One region of the Virgibacillus sp. GM2-2 genome, then DNA from elsewhere that is predicted to be linked to it. Evidence: a T-box and tRNA genes for the amino acid it is inferred to sense, from the RefSeq annotation. Region 1 holds a T-box; the other holds one or more tRNA genes.

Evidence for each region. The T-box of region 1 lies ahead of thrS (threonine--tRNA ligase). A T-box ahead of a tRNA ligase gene usually reads a tRNA of that ligase, here a tRNA-Thr.
Region 2: it encodes a tRNA-Thr, which carries the amino acid that the T-box ahead of thrS (threonine--tRNA ligase) is inferred to sense. The anticodon was not compared.

Annotation. Positions count from the first base shown of each region.
Region 1 is NZ_JBUZWC010000008.1:109,330-125,117, reverse strand. It holds gene ACY9Z2_RS11555 (lytic transglycosylase domain-containing protein) at 1-171, shown strand, start outside; gene ACY9Z2_RS11550 (M42 family metallopeptidase) at 313-1,398, opposite strand; gene ACY9Z2_RS11545 (dUTP diphosphatase) at 1,471-1,956, opposite strand; gene ACY9Z2_RS11540 (sigma-w pathway protein ysdB) at 2,074-2,466, shown strand; gene ACY9Z2_RS11535 (TVP38/TMEM64 family protein) at 2,521-3,093, opposite strand; gene ACY9Z2_RS11530 (DUF1294 domain-containing protein) at 3,181-3,489, opposite strand; gene rplT (50S ribosomal protein L20) at 4,053-4,409, opposite strand; gene rpmI (50S ribosomal protein L35) at 4,481-4,675, opposite strand; gene infC (translation initiation factor IF-3) at 4,706-5,209, opposite strand; ribosomal protein L20 leader region at 5,275-5,404, opposite strand; gene thrS (threonine--tRNA ligase) at 5,538-7,481, opposite strand; T-box leader at 7,537-7,762, opposite strand; gene ytxC (sporulation protein YtxC) at 7,821-8,672, opposite strand; gene dnaI (primosomal protein DnaI) at 9,145-10,077, opposite strand; gene ACY9Z2_RS11495 (replication initiation and membrane attachment family protein) at 10,099-11,445, opposite strand; gene nrdR (transcriptional regulator NrdR) at 11,460-11,921, opposite strand; gene ACY9Z2_RS11485 (cytosolic protein) at 11,945-12,301, opposite strand; gene speD (adenosylmethionine decarboxylase) at 12,445-12,822, opposite strand; gene ACY9Z2_RS11475 (helix-turn-helix domain-containing protein) at 13,073-14,350, opposite strand; gene ACY9Z2_RS11470 (hypothetical protein) at 14,839-15,213, shown strand; gene ACY9Z2_RS11465 (hypothetical protein) at 15,250-15,788, shown strand, end outside.
Region 2 is NZ_JBUZWC010000011.1:24-15,811, reverse strand. It holds gene glmM (phosphoglucosamine mutase) at 1-613, opposite strand, end outside; gene ACY9Z2_RS13090 (CdaR family protein) at 701-1,927, opposite strand; gene cdaA (diadenylate cyclase CdaA) at 1,920-2,741, opposite strand; gene ACY9Z2_RS13080 (zf-HC2 domain-containing protein) at 3,066-3,722, opposite strand; gene sigW (RNA polymerase sigma factor SigW) at 3,736-4,299, opposite strand; gene ACY9Z2_RS13070 (aspartyl-phosphate phosphatase Spo0E family protein) at 4,448-4,606, shown strand; gene rocF (arginase) at 4,652-5,551, opposite strand; gene ACY9Z2_RS13060 (ABC transporter permease subunit) at 5,812-7,887, opposite strand; gene ACY9Z2_RS13055 (hypothetical protein) at 8,084-8,404, opposite strand; gene ACY9Z2_RS13050 (phosphomevalonate kinase) at 8,525-9,616, opposite strand; gene mvaD (diphosphomevalonate decarboxylase) at 9,620-10,597, opposite strand; gene mvk (mevalonate kinase) at 10,626-11,588, opposite strand; gene ACY9Z2_RS13035 (hydroxymethylglutaryl-CoA reductase, degradative) at 11,585-12,874, opposite strand; tRNA gene ACY9Z2_RS13030 (tRNA-Lys) at 13,075-13,150, opposite strand; tRNA gene ACY9Z2_RS13025 (tRNA-Gln) at 13,304-13,378, opposite strand; tRNA gene ACY9Z2_RS13020 (tRNA-Tyr) at 13,393-13,477, opposite strand; tRNA gene ACY9Z2_RS13015 (tRNA-Thr) at 13,517-13,592, opposite strand; tRNA gene ACY9Z2_RS13010 (tRNA-Val) at 13,597-13,672, opposite strand; tRNA gene ACY9Z2_RS13005 (tRNA-Glu) at 13,679-13,753, opposite strand; gene cysK (cysteine synthase A) at 13,976-14,896, shown strand; gene ACY9Z2_RS12995 (hypothetical protein) at 14,940-15,110, opposite strand; tRNA gene ACY9Z2_RS12990 (tRNA-Thr) at 15,678-15,750, opposite strand.

The DNA of each region.
Region 1 (15,788 bases):
GGCGGGACAAAATACTTAAGCCAAATGCTGGACCGTTACAACGGGAATATTGAATTAGCGCTTGCAGCATATAATGCTGGACCTGGTAATGTTGACAAATACCAAGGTATACCACCATATGAAGAAACACAAAACTATGTTAAAAAAGTAATGAACAGTTATTTAGCATAAAGTGAAATTTCATCCAGTCAGCCCCTTGTTCCACCCTGTGAATGATAGTTGCGCGAATTGCATATTTGGATAGTTTTATCAAGGGGACCCGATAAAAGGGGATAAAAAACAGTAGCCAATTTTCGGCTACTGTTTTTTTATTTATGATAATACAATCTCGTTGACTTTATTACTGTCTAATTTTTTAATTGTTTCTACAATCAATTTTACAGCATTGTCAAAATCGTCTCTGTGTAAAATCGCTGCATGAGAATGAATGTAACGTGTTGCAACAGTAATAGATAATGATGGAACGCCATTTGCAGTTAAATGAATGGAGCCTGAATCTGTTCCACCACCAGCAATTGTTGCGTACTGATATGGAATATTGTGATCATCAGCAGTTTCAATGATAAAGTCACGAACACCTTTATGCGATATCATTGATGCATCATACAAAATGATCTGTGGTCCTGCTCCTAACTTACTGTCTGCATCCTTATCCGATACACCTGGCATGTCCCCTGCAATTCCTACGTCCACAGCAAATCCGATATCTGGCTTAATTGCATGAGTTGAGGTTTTAGCTCCCCGTAAGCCTACTTCTTCTTGTACAGTACCAACACCATACACAACATTTGGATGGTTTGTTCCTTTTAATTGCTTTAATACTTCAATAGCAATTGCACAACCAATACGGTTATCCCATGCTTTAGCTAACAGCATTTTTTCATTTTTCATTTGGGTAAACTCAAAGTAAGGTACAACAGAGTCACCTGGTTTTACACCAAATTCAAGTGCTTCTTCTCTACTTGATGCACCAATATCAATGAACATATCCTTAATTTCTACTGGCTTTTTGCGAGCCTCAGGTGATAGTACATGAGGTGGTTGTGAACCGATGATCCCCGTTACGTCACCTTTGTTTGTCATAATCGTAACACGTTGAGCAAGCATAACTTGTCCCCACCAGCCGCCGACTGTTTGGAAGTATAGAAATCCTTTATCATCAATTCGTGTAATCATAAACCCAACTTCATCCAAATGACCCGCAACCATAATCTTAGGACCGTTAGCGTCACCAGTTTTCTTAGCAATTAAACTACCTAGATTGTCGGTGTACACTTCATCCGCATATGGTTTAATGTACTTTTCCATTACTTCTCTTGGTTCTTTTTCATTTCCGGGAATACCTTTAGCATCGGTTAAATCCTTAAACATGGTAAGTGTTTCATCTAATTTTGCCATATGTATAATAGCCTCCTTTTGTAGAATCCACTTTCAATTATAACTTTATTTAGAAAAATAACAAAACATTTACTAGTAACCTTGTTCTTGTCGCACATAATTTTTTTCATTCTTTTTATGATATGCACCCATAATCTCCTGTTCATCAAATCCAAGTACAGTGCCTAAGTCTAAGAAGCACTCGAACATATTCGTGTAGTTTGAGAGACTTGGTTCTTCTTGAAATTTTACACAAAGACTAAACATTTGATTGAATTGACGTGTAGGATCTTCTTTGGAAATAGAGTTATAGCGCGATTCATAACGATAGCCCTTTTCTAATCCTAATGATAATATAAAATGTAACCCATCAACATATTCTTCTAGAATCGTTTCTTTATCACTTGCAGCTTTTGTACTCCAAAATTTAAAGCACCGTGTTTCATTTGCGAGCTCTCCTAATTCGACGAGCAAAGCAAGAAACTTGGAATCAAAAATTGTCGTCTTATCAACATTATGATTTTCTTCTATATGGCGATCTAGTTCCTGTTGCATGGAAAATAATTTTGTCCAGTCCAATTTGTTACCCCATTTCTGTTTTACTAAAATTGTATCATGAAAAACGAATAAAAAGTGAAACCTGTTTCTCTTTTGTAACGTATAAAGGAATAATAACTCTCAAAGGGACGGATAAAGATGATTATTCTATTGTTTCGGATATTGATTATAATTTCTATTATTATTCTCGTCTATACATTTTATCAGTATTATCGAAATCCAAAAAGAAAATTACAAGTTGCCAAAGCAAATGAAGATTTTTATTTTTTGGATCAACCGGATAATAGTAAGAAAAACTTTCAATTCGTGTATAAAGGATGTTCTTTTGAAGGGGAAAAGTATCTCGGTACTACTGATCAGGCATTTGAAGTAGTAACAATTCACGTGTTTGTCCATGAACCATTGGAACTAAAAGGATTTGAGCGGGAAGATTTATATTTTCTTGAAAAAGAAATATTGTTGCGCTACCCGTACGCTAAAATTGAATGGAAACATCCAATAAGCGAACTAGTTTTAACCCAAATGGAATGATATTGACGCCGGATATAACAATTATAAAAAGGAATCCGATTATGGATTCCTTTTTTAGGTTCTGACTGGAAAAAAATCATTCCATTTTATAATAACTTCTTTTCTTCTCAGAAAATATATAAGAGGTAGTAATGCTAATAATAAAATAATGATATACGTTGGGGATAAATTGGATATCCATTTTCCAATTGAGGTATAAACAAAGGCCAATGGAATATTGGATAATAATGAAGATCTCGTGTAATCCTTAAATCCTTGCGATATTTCAATTAAACAAAGTGACAACAGATGAAAATGAATGAAAGGAACTAATCTAAGAATTGCCACTTGAGATGTTGTTAACTCTGAATGCTTTCCGATTAGTTTCCCTTTTAGGTAAACAAGCTTTTTAAATGTTTTTGGCATCCATCGAATAAATCCGTAAAACCCGATGCTGGATAATGTAATACCTATAATCGAATATACTGTACCGGCGACTGCTCCAAATAAAATTCCTCCTGAAATACATATAAACACCACTGGTAGAAAAAACAACGGACGAAGTAAATGAAAGCTAATAAACAATAGTGGTGCAAATATTCCACCTGTTTCAACCACCGCCATTAAATAACTGCCAAACAGTTCCATACCATGCCTCCTTTGCCTGCCTACACCATTCTGTAACAGCATGTAAATCGAACCACTTGGTACATGTATATGACATAAGACGAGCCTTTATGACAATTGCAAAATAATAATTAAACTGATGACTTGAATAATTAACAAAAATGGTATGCCAATTGTAAATGCTCGATGTTTGGTTTTATGCCTAAATACACGCATACCGATTAGTGAACCAAGTGATCCTCCAATTATCGCAGTCATCCATAAGGTTGATTCTGCAATGCGCCATTTTTGTTTAACTGCTCTTCTTTTATCTATTCCCATTAGAATAAATGAAAAAATGGATATAATTGCTAAATAAAGTGTAAGGAACATTATTTTTGCCTTCTTCCTACGATGATAATTTGATACTGAATCCATAAAAACTGTTATGGAAAGGTAGAGCCTATGAACACCTAAACCTAGACCCGTAGCGGACACAGAAGCCCTTATTTTTACTATTTACACCTGTTTTACGGGTTTAGAGGACACAGGATGCCTTATTTAGGTAATAACAGGTTGAAATCTGGCTTTTTTTACTAAATAAGGTTTCCTCTGTCCGCGAACAAGCCCATTTACCCTAATTTTGTTCAAATAAGGTCTCTGGTGTCCGCTTATAATAGTTTTCCTACTAGGTAGGCTTAATTTCATTAATGAGTGAATGTTTTCTCTCAGTATCCGTAAAGTGCGAACTAATCTGGTGCATAATAATCACTCCAGAAATACACTACGCTTTCCGCAGCGGAAATTAACATAGCAGTTACTAGAACGCTAAATTAAATTTTCACTACTTCGTATTTCCCTTCAACTTATGTAACCTTTGTTGAAGTAGGCAATAGTCTTCCTATCAATGCAAAAAAATGATCAACTTCATAAAGTTGACCATTTCTTGTGCTTGTATTATTTCTTTTCAGTTATTGCTGTAAACTAATCAAATCTTACTGTTACTTTACAGCAGCTTTTGCTTTTTCTACAAGTTGTCCGAAAGCTTTTTCATCATTGATTGCTAAATCTGACAACATTTTACGATTTACTTCAATACCAGCAAGCTTCAATCCGTGCATTAATTTGCTGTAAGAAATATCGTTCATACGTGCTGCAGCATTAATACGTGTAATCCATAATTTACGGAAATCACGTTTTTTCTGTCTGCGGTCACGATAAGCATATTGACCTGACTTCATTACTTGTTGCTTCGCTGTTTTAAATAGCGTGCGTTTTGAACCATAATAACCTTTTGCTAGTTTTAATACGCGTTTACGACGTCTACGCGTTACTGTTCCACCTTTTACACGTGGCATATTAATTCCCTCCTAATACAAATCACTATCATTGTATATCCGTTTAGTTTAATTTCATAGATTGTCTTTTATTACTTTGGAAGCATTGCTTTGATACGCTTATAGTCACCTGCAGAAACTAATGTAGTTTTGCGAAGTTTACGTTTTTGTTTCTGTGATTTATGTGCAAACATATGGCTTGTGTAAGCATGTGAACGTTTTAATTTTCCTGATCCAGTTCTTTTAAAGCGTTTTTGAGAACCTTTGTGGGTTTTCATTTTAGGCATGTAGTTTTCCTCCTTGATTGGTACATTACTTTATTTTTCGTTTATTGGTGCAAGCATAATGAACATATTACGACCTTCCATTTTCGGCTTTGATTCAACCGTTGAAATATCTTTACATTCATCAGCTAACCGGTCTAATACTTCTTGACCAAGTTCTTTGTGAGTAATGGCACGGCCACGAAAACGAACAGCTGCCTTTACCTTATCACCTTTTTCAAGGAACTTCCGTGCATTCTTTAGTTTCGTAACAAAATCATGCTCGCCAATTCCTGGTGTGAAACGTACTTCTTTCACATTAATGATTTTTTGTTTTTTACGAGCTTCTTTTTCTTTCTTTTGTTGCTCATATCGATACTTTCCATAGTCCATGATTCTACAAACAGGTGGTTTTGCATTAGGTGCTACCAATACTAAGTCTAAATTTCTAGTTTGAGCAATTTCTAATGCCTCTTGACGTGATTTTACCCCAAGCTGATCACCGTTTGAATCGATAAGACGTACTTCTCTTGCACGAATTTTGTCATTGACATTCATATCTTTGCTAATAAAAAGCCACCTCCATAATAGTGTAAAGTCTTTCTGATCCTTCATTGACAAGTGGACAATAAAAAATGTGGGCACACTATATGCACCCACACGACTTTAATCGTTTATTTAAAGAAGTTAGAAAACCAGCCAACTGCATCTTTGCGTTGAACAGGTGAGAAGCGGGTGCTTCTACTTGTCTCAGATCATTTAATTTTTATCAACTTTTAAACTATATCATTAAAAAAGGGCTATGTCAAACAACCCTCATATAGATAAAAGTTCGTTAACTTTAACTACTATAGCATATGCATAAAAGTAGGTAAAGTTAAAAGAGCTACTTACGTAAAGCTTTGCTATTAATCTCACCACAAATTAATTGTTCAAATTCATTCAGGCTAATTGTTTCTGAATTCTTTTCACCATAACGACGTACATTTACTGCGTTTTCTTCCATTTCATTGTCGCCTACTACTAATCCAAAAGGAATTTTTTGTGTTTGTGCTTCACGTATTTTGTAACCTATCTTCTCATCGCGTTCATCAACTTCAACACGAACTCCTTGTAGGCGTAGTTGATCGGCTACCTTTTTCGCGTAGTCCAAATGAACATTCGGTGATACAGGGATAATTTTTGCTTGAACTGGCGCTAACCAAGTTGGAAATGCACCTTTGTATTCCTCAAGCAAGAAGGCTACAAAGCGTTCCATTGTAGAAACAACTCCACGATGGATAACTACTGGACGATGCTCTTTTCCGTCCTCTCCGATATACGTTAAATCAAAACGCTCTGGCAGCTGATAATCAATTTGAACAGTTGACAGTGTTTCATCTTTACCTAGAGCTGTTTTTACTTGTACATCAAGCTTAGGGCCATAAAAAGCTGCTTCTCCTTCTGCTTCCACATAATCGACTTTCATTTCTTCCATTGTTTCCTTTAACATTGCTTGTGCTTTTTCCCACATTTCATCATTATCAATATATTTTTCCTTATCTTCTGGATCACGGTACGAAAGACGGAAATAATAGTCGTTGATACCAAAATCTTCGTAAACCTTCTGTACCAGTTCAACAACCCGAATAAATTCGTCTTTCAATTGGTCAGGGCGAGCAAAGATATGTGCATCATTTAAAGTCATAGCACGTACACGCTGTAATCCAGCAAGCGCACCACTCATCTCATGGCGATGCATGGTACCAAGTTCCGCTATCCGTACTGGCAAATGACGATAGCTGTAAAGCTGATTCTTATAAACCATCATATGATGTGGGCAGTTCATTGGACGTAAAACTAAATCCTCATTATCCATTTCCATTGTTGGGAACATATCATCTTGATAATGATCCCAGTGACCGCTAGTCTTGTACAGTTCTACACTACCAAGTACTGGAGTATATACATGATCGTAGCCCAAACGCTCCTCAAGATCTACAATATATCGTTCAACATTACGACGAATAGTCGCACCCTTAGGCAGCCATAATGGTAAACCTTGACCTACCTTTTGTGAAACTGTAAAAATCTCAAGCTCTTTACCAAGTTTACGGTGATCACGTTCTTTTCGTTCTTCTAGTAACTGCAAGTATTCCTCAAGCTGACCTGGCTTTTCAAATGCTGTGCCATAAATACGTTGTAATTGTTGATTGTTGCTATCTCCACGCCAGTAGGCACCGGATATACTTAGCAGTTTAAATGCCTTAATTTTACTAGTAGAAGGAACATGTACCCCTCGACATAGGTCGAAAAACTCTCCTTGTTTATAAATAGTAACTTGTTCATCTTCTGGAATAGCATCAATTAATTCAAGTTTTAAATCATCACCAATATCCTGAAACATCTTTTTCGCTTCATTTCGAGAAACTTCTATACGCTCAATTTCTAGATTCTCATCAACGATGCGTTGCATTTCTTTTTCGATTTTAGGTAGATCATCCGGTGTGATTGATTCTTCCAAATCCATGTCATAGTAAAAACCTTCCTCAATAACTGGACCAACACCAAACTTTACATTTTTGTATAAGCGTTTAATTGCTTGAGCCAATAAATGGGCTGTTGAATGGCGCATTACCTCAATACCTTCTTGGTTTTTGTAGGTAATAATTTCAATTTCCCCACCTTCAGAAAGCTCTCGACGCAAATCAACCAATTTACCGTCTAACTTTATTGCTAAAGCTTGCTTTTTTAAACCTGGTGAGATAGAGAATGCGATTTCTTCCCCAGTAGTTCCTTTAGGAAATTCCTTACTAGCTCCGTCTGGGAAGATGATTGCGATGTTTTCCATTTGTTAACACTCCTTTTTTCCGTATTAAAAAACGCCCATCCCTCTGCACTAATTGCAAAGGGACGAGCGTTGGTCACGTGGTTCCACCCTAATTTCCGTAAAAATACATTCACGGCTTCATTGATCTTTAACGCAGATATACGCTACAGCCTACTCGACATTTCAACCGTAGAGTTCAAAGGTGGTAATCATTCGTTGTACGTGAGGAAGCTTTCAGCCGATGGCTTCCTTCTCTACTCTGTACTAAGATCGAATGATCATGTCCTTATCATTACAAAATAAGTATTAAAGTATATAAAAAGTATTATAGCGCCTTGATGTACAAAATTCAAGCCCAACTTACAATTTTTTTAAATACTGTGGAAAAGGAAAATTATTTAATGGTTCAAATTCAACCCTTTCTTGAAACACATTGATTATTGTTAGTGTTTTCGGTTCAACAGGATTATCTCCGTATATTTTTATATTCTCAGGTGCCATAGCAATTAGTGGAGACAAGTTTTTTTCATTGCTATCTAACCCAACAATATATAGCGGCTCCTTTTGCATAATCATTTGTAATTCCATGTTCGAAAAACGTTTACCGTTCGCGTCAAAAAATGAAAAGGGTTCACCTTGTATCATATACACAGTTGGAAATACTGCCCGCTTCTTAGAAATATATTCTCTTAATGCATTTACAAATGATTGATGGTCCTCTTCCCGTTTTAACTCGTCAATGGCTAGTCCAGTATAACATTTTATTAATTCTTTAAAAGGAGCGATGCGAAACATCACTAACGAATCATAATGAACGGTACAAGCGTTTCTAATCATGGTAATAAACAATGATTCTAAGAATAAATCCGGGTCTTCCGTTCCTGTTGTATCTATGTTTTCATCATCCCCACCCGTTATAATCCAGTGAGTTAAGTCCAATATCTTATCGATTTCGTCGCTGTTTGTATAATAATAAACATCCTGAATAACTGTTCGAATCATACCTGATAACCGATGAAGCATAAAAACGTCCACTAGCGCTCTTGCTATTGAATCGAGCGATGCTTCATCGACTTCTTCAATTTGAATTTGTAAGTGATTCCCCCATTCGTCATGTGTTTTCCAATGCAATTCAATCTTTTTGTTGATCTGAAATAATGATTCACAAAAACTAATTACTTCTTTGTCTGACTCCATATAAATATCCAGCAATACGTCTCACCCTCACAAAAACCAAGCTGATACATTATATGGAAAGAATGATGAAAAGATGAATAAAGAAAAAAACTACCATAAATTTTATTTGGTAGTTTTCATAAGAAAGGGCTAGTTGCCGCTATGTCCAATAAGAATACGCTGGACGAGGTCTCTCTTCCTGGATCATACTGCAAGGTAGCGGACACAGAATTCGCTATTTTTACTTTTCGGGCATGTTTTATGGGTTAGGTGGACATAGGATACCTTATTTAGGTAAAAACATTATAAATTGCTACTTTTTGACTGGATAACGGATCCTGTGTAACAGTCGCATTCAACCTATTTTTGCCCTAATAAGGGCTTTGGTGTCCGCTTACCTCAATTGTTAGAAGCCAATACAACTACGTAATTACTATGTCGTACTTGTACAGAAGCGATTGAACGGAGCGAAAGTCGACAATGGGTACTGACCCGAGACGGATAAAATCTAGGAATGTCTACGATTTTCTCCTAAAATCTGAACCTCTTTACTAACTTGTCTAATCCGTTCAATGATTCGACCTGCTTTTACAGTTTCAATTGCACCCCTATTTGTCTTTGCAAGCTGTTCCTCCAATTGATCTAAACTATAGTTGGAAGTAAAAAATACAGGCAGACCTTCCATCATACGGTATTGTAAAATCGAACCAAGTATTTCATCACGGAACCAGGCAGATTGTGATTCCGCTCCGATATCATCGATCATCAATACTTCCGCTTTCTTAAAGTATTCGATTTTCGTATTGATCGAATCATCCTTTAGTGAAGCTTTAATCTCTCGAACAAACTCGGGCATATAGATAATCATAGAAGAAATTTTTTCTTCCTTTAATCGATTGGCTACTGCACCAAGGAAGTATGTTTTCCCAACCCCAAATGGACCGTAGAAGTACAATCCTCTTGGCGGAAGCCCAGACTTTGCATTTTCTAAGAATTGAGCAATTTCCATTAACGCTTTCTTCCTAGCAGGATCAGTTTCAATTGCATCGGTCGAAGCTTCCAAAATCTCCTTAGGCATATAAAGACTTTGAATTAACTTTTGCTGTTCTTTTTGTTTTTCAACACTAACTCTGCTATGACACTTCTCATATTGTAAATGGATCTCATTGTTTTCTGTTTTAAGAATCGGAGAGTATCCATTTAACATATTAATGCAACTTCCAAGCGATTTGCATTTATCACACTGCTTTGACTGCGTCTTGTACTCGTATAATTTTATTAAGTTTTTGTCTATTTCTTTTTTCGAAAGCTCTGGATGAAGAAATAGAAATTCTTTAATTTCAGGATCCTCTAAAACTTCATTTCTAATTTTCATGTAATTCTCTTTGAAGTTTTTATTCTCATTCATCCACTTTTTTAATGCTGATTGGACTGGTTTCATAGCCATCATCCTTGGAAATGATTATTTTTTGTTGCTACTTGATATCTTTTTCAATAGTTCTTCCATCTCTGCTTGCTCTTTAGCAGCATCTATCGAATTAGTTTTAGGCATTTCTTTTACTTTATTTTTTTTGCGATCCTTAAACCAATCTGGTATAACTTCATTTGAATAACTTTTAGCGAACGAAGATTTATTGCTAGTTGAACTTTTCTGTTGGTATCGATTTCTTTCTTTTTTAGCAAAGACCATCGCTTCTTTTGCTGTTTTCAGGTTGGCTCTTGACCAATGACTAGCAATTTTTTCTAAATACGCTTTTGATAGTTTCATATTTGATTGAAGTAGCACAAAATGAATTAGTACGTTCATTACCGGCGAAGGTAGTCCTTGTGTAGTCATGACTTCTCGGATTACACGCATATCTTGTTCTGAAGCATGATTTCCACTCGAAAGGTCTTCCAATAACTGCTTTGGTGATATCGTTTCTAATTCCTGTACTAGATGTTCCTCTTGAGTTTGCGGAACAGTTTTTGTTTGTTTACTTTCTTTTGACTCTTCTTTCTCAGCTAATCGAATAGTTGCAGTGTTATACTTTGATTTAAATAGATCGTGACAGGCATTTTTGAATTCTTCTGTATGTAACGTATTTTCATCAGAAAGCGCCCACATTATGCCTTTTTCTATTTCATGTGATTCCAAATCATACAGCTGCATCATTTGCACAATTAACCGTTTATTGGTAGCTGTAAGAATACTTTTGGTAGGGATCATACGTTGTTCTAGCATCTTTTGTATCCATGTAAAATCAACAACCTGTGTTTCTATTTCATCATTTCGATTTGAATACTCAGTTATATCTACCGGCTGGTTATTTGGATGAAAGGTTTGAAATACCTCACTAAATAGTACGGTTATATTTTCACCTTTTTGATCGTGATGTTGCATGACATAACGTTTTTTTAACAGTTTATACTTATCTTCTCCAATATGATGATAGAGTAATTGAGCTAGCATTTCATCTAGAAAAAACGTTTCAGGTGAGAAAGGAGCAAGTAACTCATACGTAAAGATCGTCTGTTCATTATACGTTTTTTGGTAGGTTTTTAATAAACCAATCCCTTCTAGTTTCAACCTAGCACGATAAATATGATTAAGTGGTAAGTCCAAATAATTCATTAGCGTGTGGTGTGTTTGTGCTTCACCTTGTTGAATATCCAACTCGTGTAACAATGTCATGTAAAGGGACACTGCTTCAATACCAATTAATGGTTGGTATAAATGGGTCATTGCTTTGTCAAAGTCTACTGGCAGACTCTTTTTTTGCAGCACAACATATCCATCCACCGGCAGTATTTTTCCAATATCCTCCATAACCCATTTCTCCTTCAACTTTTATCTGTCTTAATTAAATCTTTTAATTCATCAAGAAAGACGCTTATATCTTTGAATTGGCGATAGACGGAAGCAAATCGGACATAGGCTACCTCATCTACTTTTGCTAACCGATCCATTACCATTTCTCCTATTTCTTTACTTTCTACTTCTGATACACCAGTGTCGCGTAGCTTTTTTTCTACATCAAGCGCAATTGATTCAATCGTATCTGTAGGAACAGGTCGTTTTTCACAAGCTTTAATCAACCCACGAACTAACTTTTCCCTACTAAATTCTTGCCGTGCTCCTTCTTTCTTTACGACGATTAACGGCACTGCTTCAATTCTTTCGAACGTTGTGAAGCGAAATGCACATTGTTCACATTCTCTTCTTCGTCTAATCGATTTACCTTCTTCTATTGGTCTTGAGTCAAGCACCTTTGTACTTCTGTAATCACAATTGGGACAGCGCATTCCGTTCCACCTCGTTTTCTATTTTAGGTATGAATAGATGGTAAACTTTCATCAAATTTCCTATATAAATTCTCAATTATTTTCGTACTTACGCCAAAATCAAACGGTAATAGTGACTCAGTCGTTACCGAAAAATCTATTGCAGTACGATACGGTCGAATCGAAATTACTGTGATAATAATAAACGACTTTTTATAATAAAGGCCAATCTCTCCGTGTTCCTTTGAAATGGAATGAATAGAATAACCTTGCATGGTTGCGAGTACATCTTCAATCGTTTTTAACGCTTTTTCTTTTGTCGTTTTATAATAATGTGTTTGAAGTGCAGGGTTTAAATGGTCATCACTTGTTTCAGCGTGATTATTTAAGTATTTAGCCACTGATTGTTTGATCGACATTTTTCGCACCCCGCCTAAATAATAAATAGTATCTATATTTTAACATGATTTTTCCATAAGGACTAATAGAAAAAAGCTGGTATGACTTGTAAGATAAGTCATACCAGCTTTTATAATAATCTATTTTATAATGCTTGAAATTGTTTTACTTTAACTGGACCCATTCCGCGCGGTACTTCCACTTTTTCGTAAGTCTTTGCTTCTAAAGAACTAGCGATATGTTCGGCAGCAACATTTGGATCAATAATATCCCCACAAGTATATACATCAATACTTGCATAGCCATGCTCTGGAAAGCTATGGATGGTCAAATGTGATTCCGAAATAATAACTACGCCACTTACACCATGTGGTGCAAACTTATGAAACGCAACCTCACGAATTTCAGCACCAGCTTTTAACGCTGCATCTACAAATGTGCGCTCAATTAAGCCCATATCATTCAATTTATCTATATTACAATCCCATAATTCCGCAATAACGTGTCTTCCCATTGTATCCATTGTATTTCCCCCTAGAAATATTATTTAGCACTTCTTTTGTACCATCACCATACCACGGGGGAAAGTTAGTCCAAAGAGGTCCTAACCCTTTAAGTAGGTCTTATTTATAGCATATGAAAGAAGTACACAAAAAAGTATAAACTGTTTAGTCCTTTTTTGCAATAAGTTTTTGAATGATATTTGAAAAGAAATCAAACCACTCAATCACATAATGTACGCTGACTTCATTGTATATTATTTTTATTGTCTTTTATATTCCTAATGGTTTGCTTCTGTGATGAAATGCAATAAGTGATAGTTTATTCATTTCATTAGCATTTTTATAATGGTTATGGTATTCAAATAATTCAGCTATAATCTGTGAATATTGACTTACCAAATCCCAATCCTTCATTTCTACAAATTTATTAATAGTATTTTCTTGTAACTTTAAGATATCTGTGAAACTGGTTTCTTTCTTTTGGAGAATGCATTTATAAATGTGTAGGATAGCTATTTGAGGGAACTCACTTTTCGAAAGGTCATATGCATACTTTAACCATTGTGATGCTGCTTTTTTATTTTTTATGATAATGTTTGTTCTAATAAGATTAATCATTGTTTCTATTATATAGTGATTAATATTATATTTTATGCTACTCTCATAAAATTCAATAGCTTGCTGAAAATCGTTATTAATCTCATAATTGTAACCAATATAATGTTTTATTCTTGCTATATATCTGTCTTTTTCATTGTTACGAATATGTTTAACAAGTTTTTTAGCGAGTTCCAACGAGTTTAATGATGATACTGTGTCACCAATTCTACTATAGGAATTAGCTAATAATATTTGGCAATCTATACATCTATTATATGTATAATTAGCATTAAATATCTCCAATGAAATTTTAGAATAATATATTGATCTTTCGTATTTTAAGACTTTATTATAGTTTATTGCAATATTGTAATATAGAAGGCCAACCTCAGCTTTGTTTGCAATTTTTTCAAGGTGTGTAAGATTTAATAAATTTAAACCTATTTTAATTGCGTTTTTATACTCTTTTTTAATATTATTTAAAAGCATTAAAATATTTGAATAAAGAAAGTAAATTCTGTCATATATAGGATTTATTACTTTTTTTAGGTTTTCCAATATCAAACTCGCACTCGCAAAATCTTTATTCTTTATTAGATATAAAGAATAAACGACGTTAAATTTTAAGTTATTTGGTGTGGAGGCATTTTCACAAATATCCTTTAGTTCATATACATTTTCAATTGAATTATCCTCCTCCTCAAACAACTTTTCATACCATAACTCTAGTCTTTTATCAATTTCATATCCATCAATAGAAAAATTTGCATTAAGATTTATATCTAACTTTTTACATAACAAATTTATTATGTTTTTATTCGCAGCAACTTTCATATTTTCAATCTTACTCAAATAAGAAACTGTGCATATTTCTTTGCTCAATTCCTTTTGGGTTAAATTCTTTTCTAACCTTTTGTATTTAATAAGGCTTCCTATATCATTTCTCAAGATAATCACCTCAGTAAATTTATGAAAATAATAACAACTCCCGTATCTTAAGTATAACAGATTAGGATGCAAATGTTGAGAAAAATTAGTTTTATATCGTAAGTAATCATGTAATAACAAGAAAATTTTATCAATGTCAAAAAATTTATACACTTTTTTTAAAATACTATACTTATCATGAAAATAATTTCCTGAAAGCTCAATTAATGGCTGTATCGAAAGGTATTTCTTCAATACACAATTATGTGAATATTGTTTATAATATAACTAGATTGGTACTAACCTATAACCCGCTTACTGGACAGAGCAAAATTATAATAGTGGATAAAAATCTATAGGATCATATGAGTAAAAATTTTTATGTATGCCTGTTAGGTACAATTTTTATTGTTACTTTTACTTTGTCAAACTATACTATTAGTGGCTCAACATGGTACGAAAGTTGTAGTACTCCAGTAAACGACTCGAGAAATTGCATTAATAGTGGAGTGGCATCAGATAGTGTAACATACTTTACTAATGATTTATGGGACACTTTTACTCCTCAAGATCCGTACAACATATATTTTTCAAGAACTAGATGGTATCCTGATGTTTATAGGGGTAATCCAGTCTATACGTACTATCTCATAAATGATAATTATCATAGTACCTATTATAGAAATAATGATTATTATGGTAGTTATCTATCAAATCATAGTGTTGTTAGTATATTCACCTCTTATAATACAGGTTACCATGCAGAAAGTGGTGGCAGACCAACAACAAATCTTTACATTCAGAACGCAAACGATTCTGGTTGCTACTTGTCAACAGATTGTCAAACCTATACACATGCAAGTCAGTTTTACATTTCAAATTAGTTAATTATATTTTCAATTATAGAAAGGGTGAATAAATTGAATATAAAAAAAATAACATTAGGAGTAGTGTTAACTATTACCTTAGGAATTTTTGCAGGAATTGGATATTCATATTGGACAGATTCACCAAGTACAGTGGGGGCAAATGATAATGAATTACAAGTAGCTTCCAAGGGATTGGAATCAATAAATTCCGCTCTAGAAAAAATACCATTTAAAGACAAGATTAAATCTCCTACTGAATTACCGTTTGAATTAGGAAAGGTACGTGGGCAGGTTTCAGACTTTGCAGCAGATAAAAAACAGTTTCACACTCATTATATAAGCAAGGATGAAGGGAAGTTCATTGAAGTACAGGTAGTTAATGGTAACGTCACCACTTTTAGCGATAAATATGAATTACAAACAGTTAAACTTAAAAATGGTACCTTAGCAAAATATATGAACAATGGAATAAAACAATTTCTTTCTTGGCAACAGGATGGACTATCTTACACTATAGTCGCAGGAACTATTCATAAAGAGAACGCAACTAGTAAGACCAAATATATATTTGATAAAAAAGAACTTGCCAA
Region 2 (15,788 bases), on a different contig from region 1:
AGCTACCTATGGTATAAATATCCGCTTCTAAATCAGCAAATAAATGCGATGCTAAACTTGAAGTTGACCCATTGGCACAATCTAAAGCAATCTGCATACCTTCAAAATCATTATCAACCGTTTCCTTTAAGAAGGAAATATACTTTTGTCCACCTTCAAAGTAATCACTTACTTGCCCCACATTTGCACCAACTGGACGCGGTAATAAATCTTCACTATCCATTAATTTTTCAATCTCTTCTTCTTGGTCATCGGTGAGCTTGAATCCATCAGGACCGAAAAACTTAATCCCGTTATCTTCAACTGGATTATGAGACGCTGAGATCATTACTCCTGCCTCTGCTTTCGTAGCCTTTGTTAAAAATGCTACACCTGGTGTAGAAATAACTCCAAGACGCATTACCTCTGCCCCAATCGACAATAATCCAGCAACTAATGCGCCTTCAAGCATCGGACCAGAAATTCGTGTATCTCGTCCTATTAGTACTTTTGGATTTTTCGTTTCTTTCGTTAATACGTATCCTCCAAAACGACCAAGTTTAAACGCTAATTCAGGGGTCAATTCTTCATTTGCAACACCTCTGACCCCGTCTGTACCAAAATATTTACCCATGCAAGTACCTCTCCTTTTGTTCCTGAATATCCTAACGTCGTTGTATGATACTACAACCTATGATTAACTGACTCATGCAGGAACTCATTACGTAATTTCAATTGTAACTTCTTCTAATTCTGGTGTTATTCTAACATTTTCTGGACCCTGGATGGTTATCGGCACTTTATGTTGCCCTTCATCCAATCCTTCGACATCCACGACTAATTGTATATCTTCAGCATTCAAATCACTTATATTTTTTTCTGAACCCGCTACAATAACTTGCATTGTAGCATCAGCAGGATTAACAAAAGCTACATCTTGTCCATCATCAAGATTTTCGACGTCAATAGCTACATCCTCTATTGTTCTTGTTCGCTCCAATTCAATTTTCACCTCGACCGTTTCCACTTCTGGAACCCTTGCCCCATCAGGGAGGTTGAGCTTTGCCTTGATTGTTTGCGATGAAGTAATATCTGATAAATTAATTTCTTCCGTATTCACTTTTTCAATATTTTCTAAAACAGCATTTGTTGCAAATACCTCAACCTCATCTATTTTTGCAGAAATCGATGAAAGTGTATAGTTCTCAGGCAATTCACCGGTGGTTGGAACAGCTACTGGAACTGTTTTACTTGGATTTAACAGTTCAGCAGATACAACCACGTTTTTCGGCTCGACATTTGCGGTCAATTCATTACCTTGACTATCATATACATTAACAGGAACCTCGCGGCTGTCAATTGATTCTGTTAAACCAGCGACATCAACAAATACTTTTACAATACTCACCCGATCAATAATATCTTTCGAGCTAGTTATCGTTACCGTTTTAGGTTCAATTTCGGTTGAGCCTATTTCATATCCCTCAGGCAGTTCATCTGTGTTAATAAAGTCTACCGTAACACCGAATTCCTCTGAAGCACGCTCTTCAATTGTTACAGTTATTGTTTTAGGCTCAATATAAACCTCTAAATCATCTGGTACATTATCATGCTCTATTTCAACTGTATGTTCCCCTGGTTCTAAACCTCTCAGGTCAACGTACAAATCAAAATTCCGCTGGCGTGCAGTCGGTAATAACACTCCTGAACTTCCTTCAAGCGAAACGGTTACAGCCTCAGGAACACCACTAACTACATATTTTTCATCATCGATTCGGATACCAACAGGATAATTTTCAATCGTTTCTATATCAGCAGAATCGTCAAATGGTAATCTTGCGTCACTGTTTTCAGCTTCTAAGTCAATATTTACTATGACATAAATCAATATTGCAAACGCTAATGAAATGACACGTACAAACCATTTACTTTTAAACCAATTATCCATTCTTCTTCCCCCTCCAACTCCATGACTTTGATTCAGGGGCTTTCATTGCAAAAGATAAATTCTCTCGTAAAAATTCACGCAATCCATCTAATTCCAAGTTTCGATGCATTTCACCGTTCTTCGTACACGAAATACTACCTGTTTCCTCCGATACAACGATAGTTAATGCGTCGGTTACCTCACTTATGCCCATTGCCGCACGGTGTCTTGTTCCAAGTTCCTTAGATATAAAAGGACTTTCTGAAAGCGGTAAATAACATGCAGCCGCAACAATTTCTTCTCCCTGCATAATTACGGCACCATCATGAAGCGGTGTATTCGGTGTAAAGATATTGGTAAGTAATTGGTGGGTTAATTTTCCCTTGATCGGAATTCCAGTTTCAGCATAATCACCGATACCCGTATCACGCTCAATAGTAATTAGTGCGCCGATTCGGCGTTTTGCCATATACCCACAGGATTGTATGATTGCTTCTATGTTTTGTTCTAAAATTTCTTCCTCAGACTTGGTATTTCTTGTGAAAAGATTTCCCCGACCTAATTGTTCTAAAGCCCGCCTTAACTCAGGTTGAAACAAAATAATGATGACAAGAAATCCCCATAAAATAGCTTTATCTGTTATCCATTGAATCGTTTGTAAATTAAACAAATGGCTAAGTAATCGAACGATAAAGATTACAACAATTCCCTTAAGTAATTGAATTGCTTTCGTTCCTCGAATAAGCATTATTAGTTTATATAATACATACCAGACGACAGCTATATCTACGCCGATACGTAACAGGTCTAAAGCATCAATTCCCCCGTCAAGCATGTTTACACATCCCTCTATCCATAGCTTCTCATATACGTTATCTATTATATCATATTCTACCGTCCCACATGCCAGTAATACGCTAACAAAAACGTACACACTTTTATAGACCATGATGAACTACTACCAACTAACTGACGGTAACAAAATCCCGATAAATTGTTGAAAGTGGCTGATAAAACTGGCAACTTACTGATAAACCATCGGAAGTTGCTGATAAAATCACAAAACCGACTGATAAATTCAAAATGAAAGCACCCTCCCGAATTCTGGGAAAACAAAAGAAGCCTTCCATTATAGAAGGCTTCCAAAATAGGGGGAGGGTCATCCATTAACCCATATTTGACCAAGTGAGAAAATGCTTTTAAAAATTTCCTGTAGGTTATACCACATCCACTCAAAGACTTGATCAACTTGTTCGAGGTCTCCATTTACCTCGCCGGCTGAGGCTAATAAACCATCAGCTTTAATTGATTGTTCATCTATTAAGTTACTGTTGATTAGGGTTACATTCCCATCAACCGTACCATCAATTCTCAAATTACCATTCTTTACAACTAGGTCACCTGAAACGGTAACCCCTTCAGGTACAATTACTGTATCGCCTTCGATAATCAGATTTTCCTGTTTAGAAACAACTAGTTCACTATTTTGATTCCAAGCTGACAATACACCACTGAACATAAAGATAAAGAAAATGGCAGCTGCCGTAATAACCGGATGCGTCTTAAACCAGCGTTTATAGCTAACCCTGCGCTTTTCTTTCGGTAATTTATCCATTACACTATTGGTGAATCCTTCAGGCGCGGATATCTTTTCAGCACTTTGTATCCAAGTAATCGTGCGTTTTAACTCATGAAAATGCTTTTGACAATCCTCACAAGCCTCCAAATGTTTTCTGAGACTTGCTTCTTCAGACTTTTTTAAATCCCCATCCAAATATTTATGCATAAGCATGATCGCTTCTTTTTCGCATTTCATATCATTCACTCCTTTACACGTGACGAAGCTTTTTACGTAAAGCTTCCCTTCCCCGGTGAATCCTTGTTTTTACTGTTCCCAAAGGAATATCTAAGATGTCGCTTATTTCTTGTAGGGAAAACTCCTCTAGATATCGCAAAATAATAATCGATCGATATTTAGGTGGAAGCTCGGAAATTTCATGGTGAATATAACCCTTTAGTTCGAGATTCTCCACTTCATCCTCCGGCAAAAGATTATCTGACTCAAGCTGGGAATACATGGTCAGTCCATCTGCTCCCTTAACTTCTGCATCAAGATAATAATCCGGTTTTCGCTTACGTATACGATCAATCGTAAGATTCGTCGCAATACGATATAACCAAGTAGAAAATTTTCGATTTATATCATACGAATCAATATTCATGTATGCTCGTATGAACGCTTCTTGCGCTATATCCTCCGCCTCGTGTGCATTACCAAGCATTCGATAACAATGCTGATAAATTTTATGCTGGTAAAAAGTTACCACATCTTCAAATGCAGTTTGATCCCCTTTTTTTACCTGTTTAATTTTTTCTTTTATAATTAAATCCATAAGACAGTACCCTCGCTACTATTGCGGTATTTATGTTACGAAATAAACCAACAAAAGGTTTCATAATTAAAATATATTTTTTTAATGTTTATTAATGTAAATATCTGGGTATGTTTTATTATATTATACTAGATTGGAGGAACGTTTTGTGGATAATTATAATTTATTGAAAAATATTGAGCAATGTAGAAAAGAAATGATTACATTGAGTTATTCTCACGACTATACTTCTGACGCTGTAATTAAATCTAGTAAAAAATTGGATACGCTACTAAATAAATACGAAAAAATAAATAAGAGTGCATAAAAAAGGAGACGGCCAACAATAGGCTGTCTCCTTTACTTTATTAATTTATTTCAAGGTTTCGCCGAATAATGCACTAATCAAATTGGCTGCGACAATACCCGTTTTGTTTTTGTCATCAAGTAGTGGATTTACCTCCACAAACTCAGCTGATGTTAAAACATCTGCATCTCGTAGCATTTCCATTGCATGACGAGTTTCGCGGTATGACGGACCACCGATAACTGGCGTACCTACACCTGGGGTTTCATTTGGATCCAACCCATCTAGATCAAGGCTTAAGTGAATACCATCTGTACGTTCCTTCAGATAATCAATTGACTCTTGAATGACAGTCTCCATTCCCTTTTCATCAACTTCACGCATAGAATACACTTTAATTCCACATTCTTTAATTAATTCTTTTTCACCGGGATCTAAGTCACGTGCGCCAATTATGATTAAGTTCTCTGGCTTCACTTTTGGTTGATCTCCGTGAATAGATGTTAGCTTGTGGTGACCGATACCTAAGCTAACTGCAAGTGGCATCCCGTGAATGTTACCAGAAGGTGATGTTTTACTATCGTTTAAATCCCCATGCGCATCGTACCAAATGACGCCTAAATTTTTATAATGCTTGCTAATTCCTGCAAGACTTCCAATTGCCATACTATGGTCCCCACCGAAAAGTAATGGGAATCGCTTAGACGCTACAACATCGTCTACCTTTTGAGCGAGTGTTGTATTTGCATCAATAATCGATTGCAAATTTAACAAATTATCCTCACGCTGTTCTTCACCTGTTACTGAGTCAATCTTTATATCTCCTAGATCTTCAACATCATGTTGTAAACGCTTTAAATTTTCAATAGCACCTGCATGTCGAATTGCATCTGGCCCCAAGTCTGTACCTGGACGCGGTTGCCCTAAATGCATTGGCACTCCAATAACCGAAATATTTTTCTTCATAAGATATGTCCTCCTTGTCTCTCTTCTATAGTTTAACGAAAAATCTGTAAATGACTCAACTGGACATAAAATTGTCTATATATACCTTGGATCTAGAGGGTGATAGCGATTGTCCGCAGCAGAAAACAACATAGCAACAGTTACTCGTAGTTTACTTCAATTGCCCATTATCTTCTACTGCTGTTGAAACTCAAAGTAACACTAAAATTATCTGCTTTCTAATCTTTCAAAAAAGCACCTGTTCATCACAGGTGCTCAATTTAGGCTTTTTTTCGATAAGCTTGCTCTGAATCCGTCATTTGGAAATGCTCATGTGTTAATACAGGAGTTTCTTGTTTAACTGATTTTTTCTTCCGAAGCTTCCATTTTCCAAGCTTGAATACAACACCAACTTTAGCTTGTTGTACTTCTTTTACACCTTGAATGATAAGCTGCATTGCAAAAATGGAGAGCATAAATGCGATTAGTACCCAACCAAGTAAATGATATTGGCCCTCACCTTTAAAGGCATACCTGTTCATTGCGATTAAGCTAGACCAATCATATGTAATCGATCGTGGTGGACCTGCCAAGAATCCGGTTTCAACAATTGTACCTCCTAGAAACAGGTTATAAACACCAAGGTGGATGAATATTAACAATACCTGAATAAACTGTTGGCCAAACAAAACAGTCATTCTTGGTCCAATGTGGGGTACAACGTGACGCCAAAATATATGGAACCTACTACCACCAAGCACTTTTGCACTCAATATAAATTCATTTTGTAGTACTCGGTTTATATCTTTACCGATTAATACAGTTGTAAGTGGGAGAACCAGTACGGTTAAAATCACGCCCTCAACTATAATCCGCTCCGTTACAGTAGTAGCAAATTCAGATCTTGACCCAAAAACAATCATGCTTAATAAAATATATGCAATTACGCTTAATGGAACAAAATGAATAGAATCTACCATTTTGCCAATCCACTGCTGTGTTCTTGACTTTAGTTTAAATGCGTAAAAAACTCCAAAAACCAAACCACCTAGGACTCGCAACAAAGCAATGGCTAGCCCCACGATCAACGTGTACTTAGCACCAACTACCAGTTGATCCAATAAACTGTAGCCATGACGATCGGATCCAAGTAGGAACGGCTCCGTAGGTTTATGTGGTGGAGCACTAATTAAAGTGCCATCATCTGCAAATAAAAATTTCACCTGCTCAATATGACTATCTGTTGTAATGGAATAGTACAAACTGTAACTAATGACAATAACAAAAAATAAACTTCCCACAACAAATTTCCAGTTTTTTAAATGATTGAGCACCGCGATGCTGAACGCCATAAGCGGACGCCAGAACCGCATTTTTCTTATATTTAATTGCTTAAACCAAAAGAGAATGTTTCTTACTTTGCGGTTAATCCAACCTCTTACTTCAACAAGGCGTAGCTTTTTCCACCATCGTTGTTTTTTCTCTATGGTGTATGTATGTAACTCATCAGGATTTATCCAGAGGTCAATAATTTGGAAAAAGAAATAAAATGGTGTGAAAATCATAAACAGTGAAATTGCACTATTTAGTGGGACAAGATTTGCGACCAAGAAGGAAGTAAATCCATTTATATTGTATAAACGTTCAATAACAAATTGGCTTGATAATGTCGCCCAAATAATGATTTTCATATGATGAAATGAACTTGGCATGATATTTTTCAGTACATGTCTCGTGATAATTCGTATTTTTTTAATGCCTTTGCTTTTCAAAAAAGATACGTAATCTTTTAGTAGCTCTTCTTCGATCATAAGCAATAAAATCTTGAACATCGCGACCATTGGCAATATGGAAAGCGTAATAATGGGAGCTAAATAGGCGCGTTCATCGCCCAATGTCGCCACACGAAAAATATCAACGGCAAACGTTTTGTATACATATACGGAGATCATTTGTAAGGCAATTGCGATAACAACATCGGGGACTGATTCTAAGAAGTCTAGTACACGTTTAACAGGCTTTAAGATGTAATTCGGAAAAAAATTAGCCGTGATCGCCAAAATAAATGCTAAAGATAATCCTAGAAGGACAGCAGCAATTAAAATTTGCATGGAATATACGTATGGATCCCAAAGAACCTCCAATAGCGGTACCTTTTCTACATTTACTGTCCACGGTAAAGAATACATCCATGTTTCAGGTTTAAAGAGTTGTTCGATAAACCGATAAACCATCTCTACTATTCGAAACGGATTCCATATCTCACTGTAAAGAATTAACGGCGTAATACAAATACTTAAAATACCTACTATTCCAATCAAATAAAATGCAAACATCTTTACCACTCGCATAAGCATAGCGTGACCCCCAATTAACACCTGGACTCTCTTTTTTTGTCGTCCATTACTAATCAAATATTCCTATAAATTGATTATTTTTTTAATATTACTACTCTTTTCAAATTAATTCAATGTGCATTTCCGTATTTTTCCTAAGAAAGCTTCCAACTGCTCCTATCCGAAAGATCCGGATTCTTTCAAAATATGTACTCTATTATTCGAACCCCATTTTATTTTTTGTTTGAAGCATCTTATTCTTAAATTTTAATACAATAAAAGATTCTGGCACAACTCCATCCCATATATAAGTGGCATCTTCTACATACTCTACTTCCTTTCCAGATTGCGATTCTCCTCCATAAGAATCTGGTGGCCCTAGAAGTTCAATGACATCATCAAAAGTCATACTATTATCCAACTGATTAAATTCCTCTAGTGTTACCAATCCTAGATCTTCTTTGGTCTCTTTCTGTGAGCAACCAACCAATACTACAATAAAAACAAATCCAATCACTAACAATTTGTACCAATTCATAAAGTGTCCCCCTCGTTTTAGTTATTATATTTACGATTAAGTTGTAATAAAGTTTCGCGAAATTTTCATTAAATTAAAAAAACAAGTATTATCTCCCTTGAACGAAGTAATACTTGTTTTTTATAAAGTAATAAATATATTAAGTGAAAGTGGCTTAATACCGTTTTTCAACCAATCCCTTTTTACACGTTCAGCCGCTTCCTCGCCATCAAAAAACGCAATACCACAATCTCCACCGCCAGCACCAGATGGTTTCCCAGCACCACCATGTTTTTCAGCAATGTCGGCTAATTGTTTCAACAATGTTGTTTCAATTGGCGCATCCGCATGGGTGCCTAACTCCGCTAGCGCCTTTCTATTAGCTGTAATTCCTTCGAGCACTAGTAGACTGTTGTTCGTTTCTACACCTGTCATAATCAATCCAACAGCATTTGATGATTGTACAATAAACTGCTCATACAATTCTGGTGAGGAGATCTTAAGTTTGTTAATTTTTTTTATAAAGTCCTTCGTCGAAGCCGGGCTGCCTGTCCATCCAATCAACATTTGAACATTATCTGGTAATGAAATTGCTTCTACAGATAGATATGGCCAATTTTGATTTACCAAATCAACTATTGTGGATGATGCACGATACGCATCTTTTAACCAATCCGCCTGAAAAGACGTATAAGCAACCATTCCCCCATACGAAGAGGCAGCAACATCTGCACCCGATCCGCTTCCTTGAGTCTCCACATGTGCAATTGCAGCAAGTTTAAATAGTATTTCTGAAGGACAAGGTATCTTGTGGTATTTCAAAACCGCCTTTACAACTGCAGTAACAACCGCGGCACTCGAACCCAATCCATATTTAATACCCGATTCATCATCTAGCTCACTATTAATTGTTAAATCGAATGCCTCCAGTGAATTCCCTTGTTCCATAATGTAGCGACACACGATATCCATCGCATTTTCAACAAAATTTACCCGCGAATCCTTCGTTTTAATATGTATTTTTTCACTATTGACTTCCCATGGTATATTTTCAAGTCCTAACTTCGGAAGAGAAACCCGATTCTCACTAGCACTACATATCGTAGTATAAACAAAACGATCAACAGCCGTTACTATTGATCGTTGATGGGCTTCTAATATTGCATACTCGCCTGCTATCATTAATTTACCTGGGACCTTGATTGTCATTGACTCGTTTGTCACTATTTTCATCCCCTAGCTATAGGTGACTCCTTGACCTGATCGACTTAAAATGACTTTCGTAACACCAGGTATTTCACGGAGCGTTTGTTCAATTACTACCTCGTTTTCAGGCTGGTATAAAACTTTTACATTGGGACCAGCATCGATTGTAAAATATGCTGGTATGCCTTTTTCACGTAAAGCTTGAACGGTTTGCATAACCGTCATCGTCGTATCATGCCAATACGTAAATGGTGGATTTGCACCAAGTGTTGTGGCATGCATTTTTTGACAATTTGCTTCAGCAACAGAACCCAATTTATCAAAATCACGTTCCTGGATTGCTTCTTTAATAGTTGCCAGATCAGTTGGAATCGCATCAACCCAGCCCGGATAGAATGGAGAAGTTTCTACCGTTCGGCGCATACCAACACGACTGGAAACCTTTTTCATTTTTGAAGATAAAACCACCGCTGCAACACGCACATCCCAATGATTTTGTGGTGCAACTGGCACAGCATAGGAATCAGACCCGTCTTCGAGTTTGCCCTGTTCCCATTCAACAAAACCACCGTAGATGGAACGACATGCTGATCCAGAACCGCGACGTGTTAATCGAGACAGAGTTGCATCATCAACCTCTAATCCCAGTGCACGCGTTGCTGCTGCTGCAAGTGCAGCAAACCCTGAAGCCGATGAAGCAAAACCTGCCGCAGTTGGCACTGCATTCGTAGACCTTACTTCAGCATAAAGGTTCTGTTTTCCAGCAAAATCTCGTATCAAATCAAGGTATTTTGTAACTTTTATATATTGATCACCCTGAATTAATTCATTATCAAGGTAAAATACATCCTCCGTAAGATCCGTTTTAAATGTAACTGTTGTTTCTGTATAAAACGCATCTAACGTTAACGAAAGGCTATTATTCATTGGTAAAATCAACGACTCATCGCGCTTTCCCCAATATTTAATTAAGGCAATGTTGGTATGTGCCTTTGCCGTTGCTTTCATCCATAATCCCCATTTCTACCTTCAGTTCCTAATTGTGCTTTCGTAAAACAAATGGCCAGACAGCATGAGCACCAAAGCTTTTTAGCTTTTCACATAAATGCTTCGAGTGTGCCTCATTACGGGCTAAAGCTATAATGCAACCTCCGTTACCGCCACCAGTTAACTTTGCACCAAGAGCACCTTCCTGACGCGCAACATAAATAAGCCGATTAAGTCCCGCATCACTCACTCCAAGAGCTTCTAATTCTTTTTGTGCTTCATTTAATGTTTTACCTAAAATTTGTTTGCTGGCCTTCTCTAACGCTCTTCTAGCTTGATGCGTTATTTCGCCAATTCGGTCAAGACTAGCTTGAATTTTCTTCGGTGCAGACTTAAGTAGATCTGCTACTGATTCTACCGCTAACCTCGTATCACCTTTTCTTCCTGAATCAGCCACAATGAAATGAAAGTCTGTTTTCGGCTTAATAAAATGAAAAGGTCGATCTTTTTCATACCAAACTGGTGATTCTGAGGTTATCGTAAGTGTATCTATTCCACTAGGAGAACCGTGTGCAAATGTTTCCGAAATATTTGCGAGCATTAATAACGTTTCCTCTGTGAGTTCCTCATCTGCGTACGCAAATATGGACCGTATAACGGCTATTGCAACTGACGCACTAGAACCTAACCCTTTTCCGGGTGGAATTGACGATTTAATTCGTATCAATAAATCGCGGTGTGGTATTTCCAGATGATCGAGTGTGGCTGTAATACAGTTTACCAATCCGTCTAAAGCATCTGGTGCCTTGTTAATTGGACCATGGTAAAATGTACTGTCAATTTTCACTGCACCTGGAACATTATCTACCAATGCTTCTATTCCTACCAATGGAAAAGGAATAGCTATTGCTGGTTGTCCGTGTACAACCGCATGCTCGCCAATTAAAATTAGTTTACTATGAGCTATCCCAATAGCTGTTTGTTCTGAAGTTGTTGCTTTCTCTACACTCATTTTTTACTCTTTTCCACCAATTCTTTAGCTTTCCCTACACGGATATCTTTTTCATTAATCAATTGTTCAGCAATGATATCAATCAGCTCTCCTTTAGCCCCTGCTGCCATCGCAACAGAGCGAGAATGTAAAGCCATATGACCCTTCTGAATACCATCCGTCACCAAAGCCTTTAAAGCTCCTAAATTTTGCGCTAGACCCACAGATACAATTACCTGTGCCAACTCTTCTGCAGACTCTATTCCTAATATCTTATGCGCAATTTGTGATATTGGGTGAACCCGAATAGATCCTCCAACAGTTCCAACAGACATTGGTAATTCTAGTTCACCTACAAGGTTACCCTTATCATCTACATACCATTCTGTCATCGAACTATATTTTCCAAAGCGTGCTGCATACGCATGTGCACCAGCTTCCACCGCGCGCCAATCATTTCCGGTGGCAATAACAATCGGATCAATACCATTCATAATACCTTTATTGTGTGTTACTGCACGGTAAGGGTCTGATGCCGCAAATTCATAGGCATGTACTACTCCATCCCGAACCTCTTCTCCCGAGAAGTCCCCGGTCTCCAATAAATTCGGTGGTATAACACATTTAGCACGAGCAACACATCTATCAGCAAGGTTAGAAAGAATTCGTAAATAAACTTTCCCTTTTGTTAAATCCTCTACTACCGGAGCAAGTGCTTCCACCATCGTATTAATAATGTTTGCACCCATTGCATCACACGTATCTATATACAAATGCAATACGAGCATTTGGCCATATTTAGAGCCTGATTCGTCGTTCAACATACGTACTTCTAGATCCTGTGCACCGCCACCTCTTGAAACGATGCTCGGGTATGCAGCGTTTGCACCCTCAAGAAGCATTTCTTTTTCCTTCAAAAGTGCTTCTTTAGCAAAATTAAAATCAGGGCATCCTACAACCTGAATTTGGCCAATCATTACTCTACCAGAAGATTCCGTTGTAAAACCGCCAGCATTACGAACAATCTTAGCAATATAACTAGCGGACGCTACTACAGATGGTTCTTCAATAGCCATTGGCACTACATAGTCTTTCCCGTTAATAAGAAAGTTCAATCCTAACCCTAATGGCAACTGATATGTGCCAATCACATTTTCTATCATATTATTAGCCGTATCCAAGGTTAAAGGATTTGTAGAAGAAAGATGTTCCGATTCCGCTTCGGTCAAGTCTGCTTGCTCAGCAAGTAATTTTCTTCGCTCTTCTACACTCATATTATAAAAACCAGGAATTCTAGAAGTACTCATACAAATCATCCTTTTGGGTATCAAAATATATAATAATTATTTAGCTTAATTTTATTGTTATGATAATAATTTTCCTCTATCTATTATGTAAAAAAATAGCGCAAAATGCAAATAAACAAGGTTGTTTACTACAAACGACCTTGTTCATTACAATTATACTATGTATTATATCTCAATGCCAGTGTTCTTTTTGATGTAAATGGTGAGCCATGAAGGATTCGAACCTTCGACCCTCTGATTAAAAGTCAGATGCTCTACCGACTGAGCTAATGGCTCGTTTATTTCTGATTTTTCTTTTAGAATACTTGTCTTATTTGCACTTATGCAATAAGAAAGGATTTATACTTTCTTACCTGCCAAAAAAGGGCCTAAAATACAAAAACCACGTCATATCGTGGTAAGTTTGATACACAGGGTAAAAATTATAAATGGCTGGGCTACCAGGATTCGAACCTGGGAATGACGGGATCAAAACCCGCTGCCTTACCGCTTGGCTATAGCCCATCAAAAAAATAAAGTGGTGGAGGGGGGCAGATTCGAACTGCCGAACCCTGAGGGAGCGGATTTACAGTCCGCCGCGTTTAGCCACTTCGCTACCCCTCCATATAATTTCCAAAAACGTAAAAGTTATACATAAAAAAATGGTGCCGGCCAGAGGACTTGAACCCCCAACCTACTGATTACAAGTCAGTTGCTCTACCAGTTGAGCTAGGCCGGCTAAATGGTGGAGGATGCAGGGCTCGAACCTGCGACCCCCTGCTTGTAAGGCAGGTGCTCTCCCAGCTGAGCTAATCCTCCAGATAATGGTGACCCGTACGGGATTCGAACCCGTGTTACCGCCGTGAAAGGGCGGTGTCTTAACCGCTTGACCAACGGGCCTAGAGTTAACTTTTTGATATGTAATGTCAAAAACCAACGAATTTTATTATATACAGATTCTCTCTCTTTGTAAAGAGGAATTCTACTTTTTTCTACTTTTTTTTAGCATTTATTTCTCTTTTGCTATTAACACATGCTTTTTAGTCTTAACAATTGAATTTATTATATACAGATTGATACTATTAATGAAAGAAAAAAGTACTTTTTACGAAGGTGGTTCTTATGAAAGTTGTTAATAATATAACAGAGTTAATCGGTGAAACACCCATTGTAAAGCTAAATAAACTTGTACCCACTGAATCTGCAGATGTCTACGTTAAATTAGAGTTGCAAAATCCTACTAGAAGTGTAAAAGATCGTGCTGCTTTTAATATGATAAAGAAGGCTGAAGAACAAGGGATTATCAAACCTGGAGATACGATCATTGAACCAACAAGCGGGAATACCGGTATCGGTCTTGCTATGAATGCAGCTGCAAAGGGCTACCGAGCAATACTAGTAATGCCAGATACAAGTACCAAAGAGCGCATTTCTTTATTGAAAGCCTACGGTGCAGAAATTGTTCTTACTCCAAGCGAAGAAAAAATGCCTGGAGCAATTAAAAAAGCAAAAGAATTAAAACAAAAGATACCAGGGAGCTTCATTCCTCAGCAGTTTGAGAATCCAGCAAATCCCGATATTCACAGAACAACAACCGCGTTAGAAATTTATGAACAAATGGAAGGCAAACTGGATGCATTTATTGCAACCGCCGGCACTGGCGGCACAATTACTGGAGTTGGTGAAACATTAAAGGAAAAAATCCCAAATCTTTATATTGCAGTTGCTGAACCAAAAGGATCTCCTGTCCTGTCCGGGGGCAAACCTGGGAAACACAAATTAGTTGGTACTAGTCCTGGTTTTATTCCAGAAATACTTAATACCGATATCTTTGATGAAATACAACAAATTGCAGACGAAGACGCAATTGAGATGTTTAAACGCATACCTAGGGAAGAAGGTCTATTCGTAGGACTATCCGGTGCAGCAGCGATTTTCACCGCCTTAGACATCGCCCAGAAACTTGGTAAAGAAAAAAAAGTTCTTTGTGTAGCACCAGATACTGGAGAACGATACCTTAGCATGAATTTATTCGATCATTAATAAAAAAGCAATTCATTGTTCTATGCCAATGAATTGCTTTTTTCTATGTATTCGTTAACGCTACAAACCATATTATTACAACTGCAGGTACTGATGTATAGAGTGCAATAGATGGTTTAAAAACCTTTTTCTTAATAAGAAAGATAGTTAATAATATCTCAAAAATAGTAACTACAATTGCAACAATTACTAACATCGGTATTTCACTTGTCATCTTCATATCCCCCTCTATTTTTCATATTCCTTCTCAATTATAACAAAGATTGGAAAAAATTCTCACGAGAATTTAAAGCGTGTTTTTTAAAAAATTTTGATTCGCACAAAAATGTATACACTTGTAACCAAAAAGGCGAACTGGAGACTGCTCAGTAGCGGACACAGAGGGCGCTATTTATACTTTCCGCACATGTTTTATGGGTTAATAGGACACAGGATACCTTATTTAAGTAAAATGGCGATGAAATCACTTCTTTTTGCTGCATAACGGATCCTGAGTCCGCGAACAGATGCATTTGCCCCAATTTTGCACGAATAAGGGATCTGGTGTCCGCTTATCCCAAATTTGCTTATATTACGCACCTCTGGAATCCTGAACATTGCATAGAACACTCTACAAAAACGTGAATTTTAGTAGATAAAGCACTTGTGCCTTGAATAGCGAAAGCGACTGTCCACCGTGAAAATCAACTTGTTGCAGTCACTCCAGATTAAAAAAAACATAATTAAAAAAGCAATAAAAAAAAACACCTAGCACTTAAAAAGTGTTAGATGTTTAATAAAGAGCTTCCAAGCGGACTTGAACCGCTGACCCCCACCTTACCATGGTGGTGCTCTACCAGCTGAGCTATGGAAGCGTATGTATGGCTCCACAGGTAGGATTCGAACCTACGAC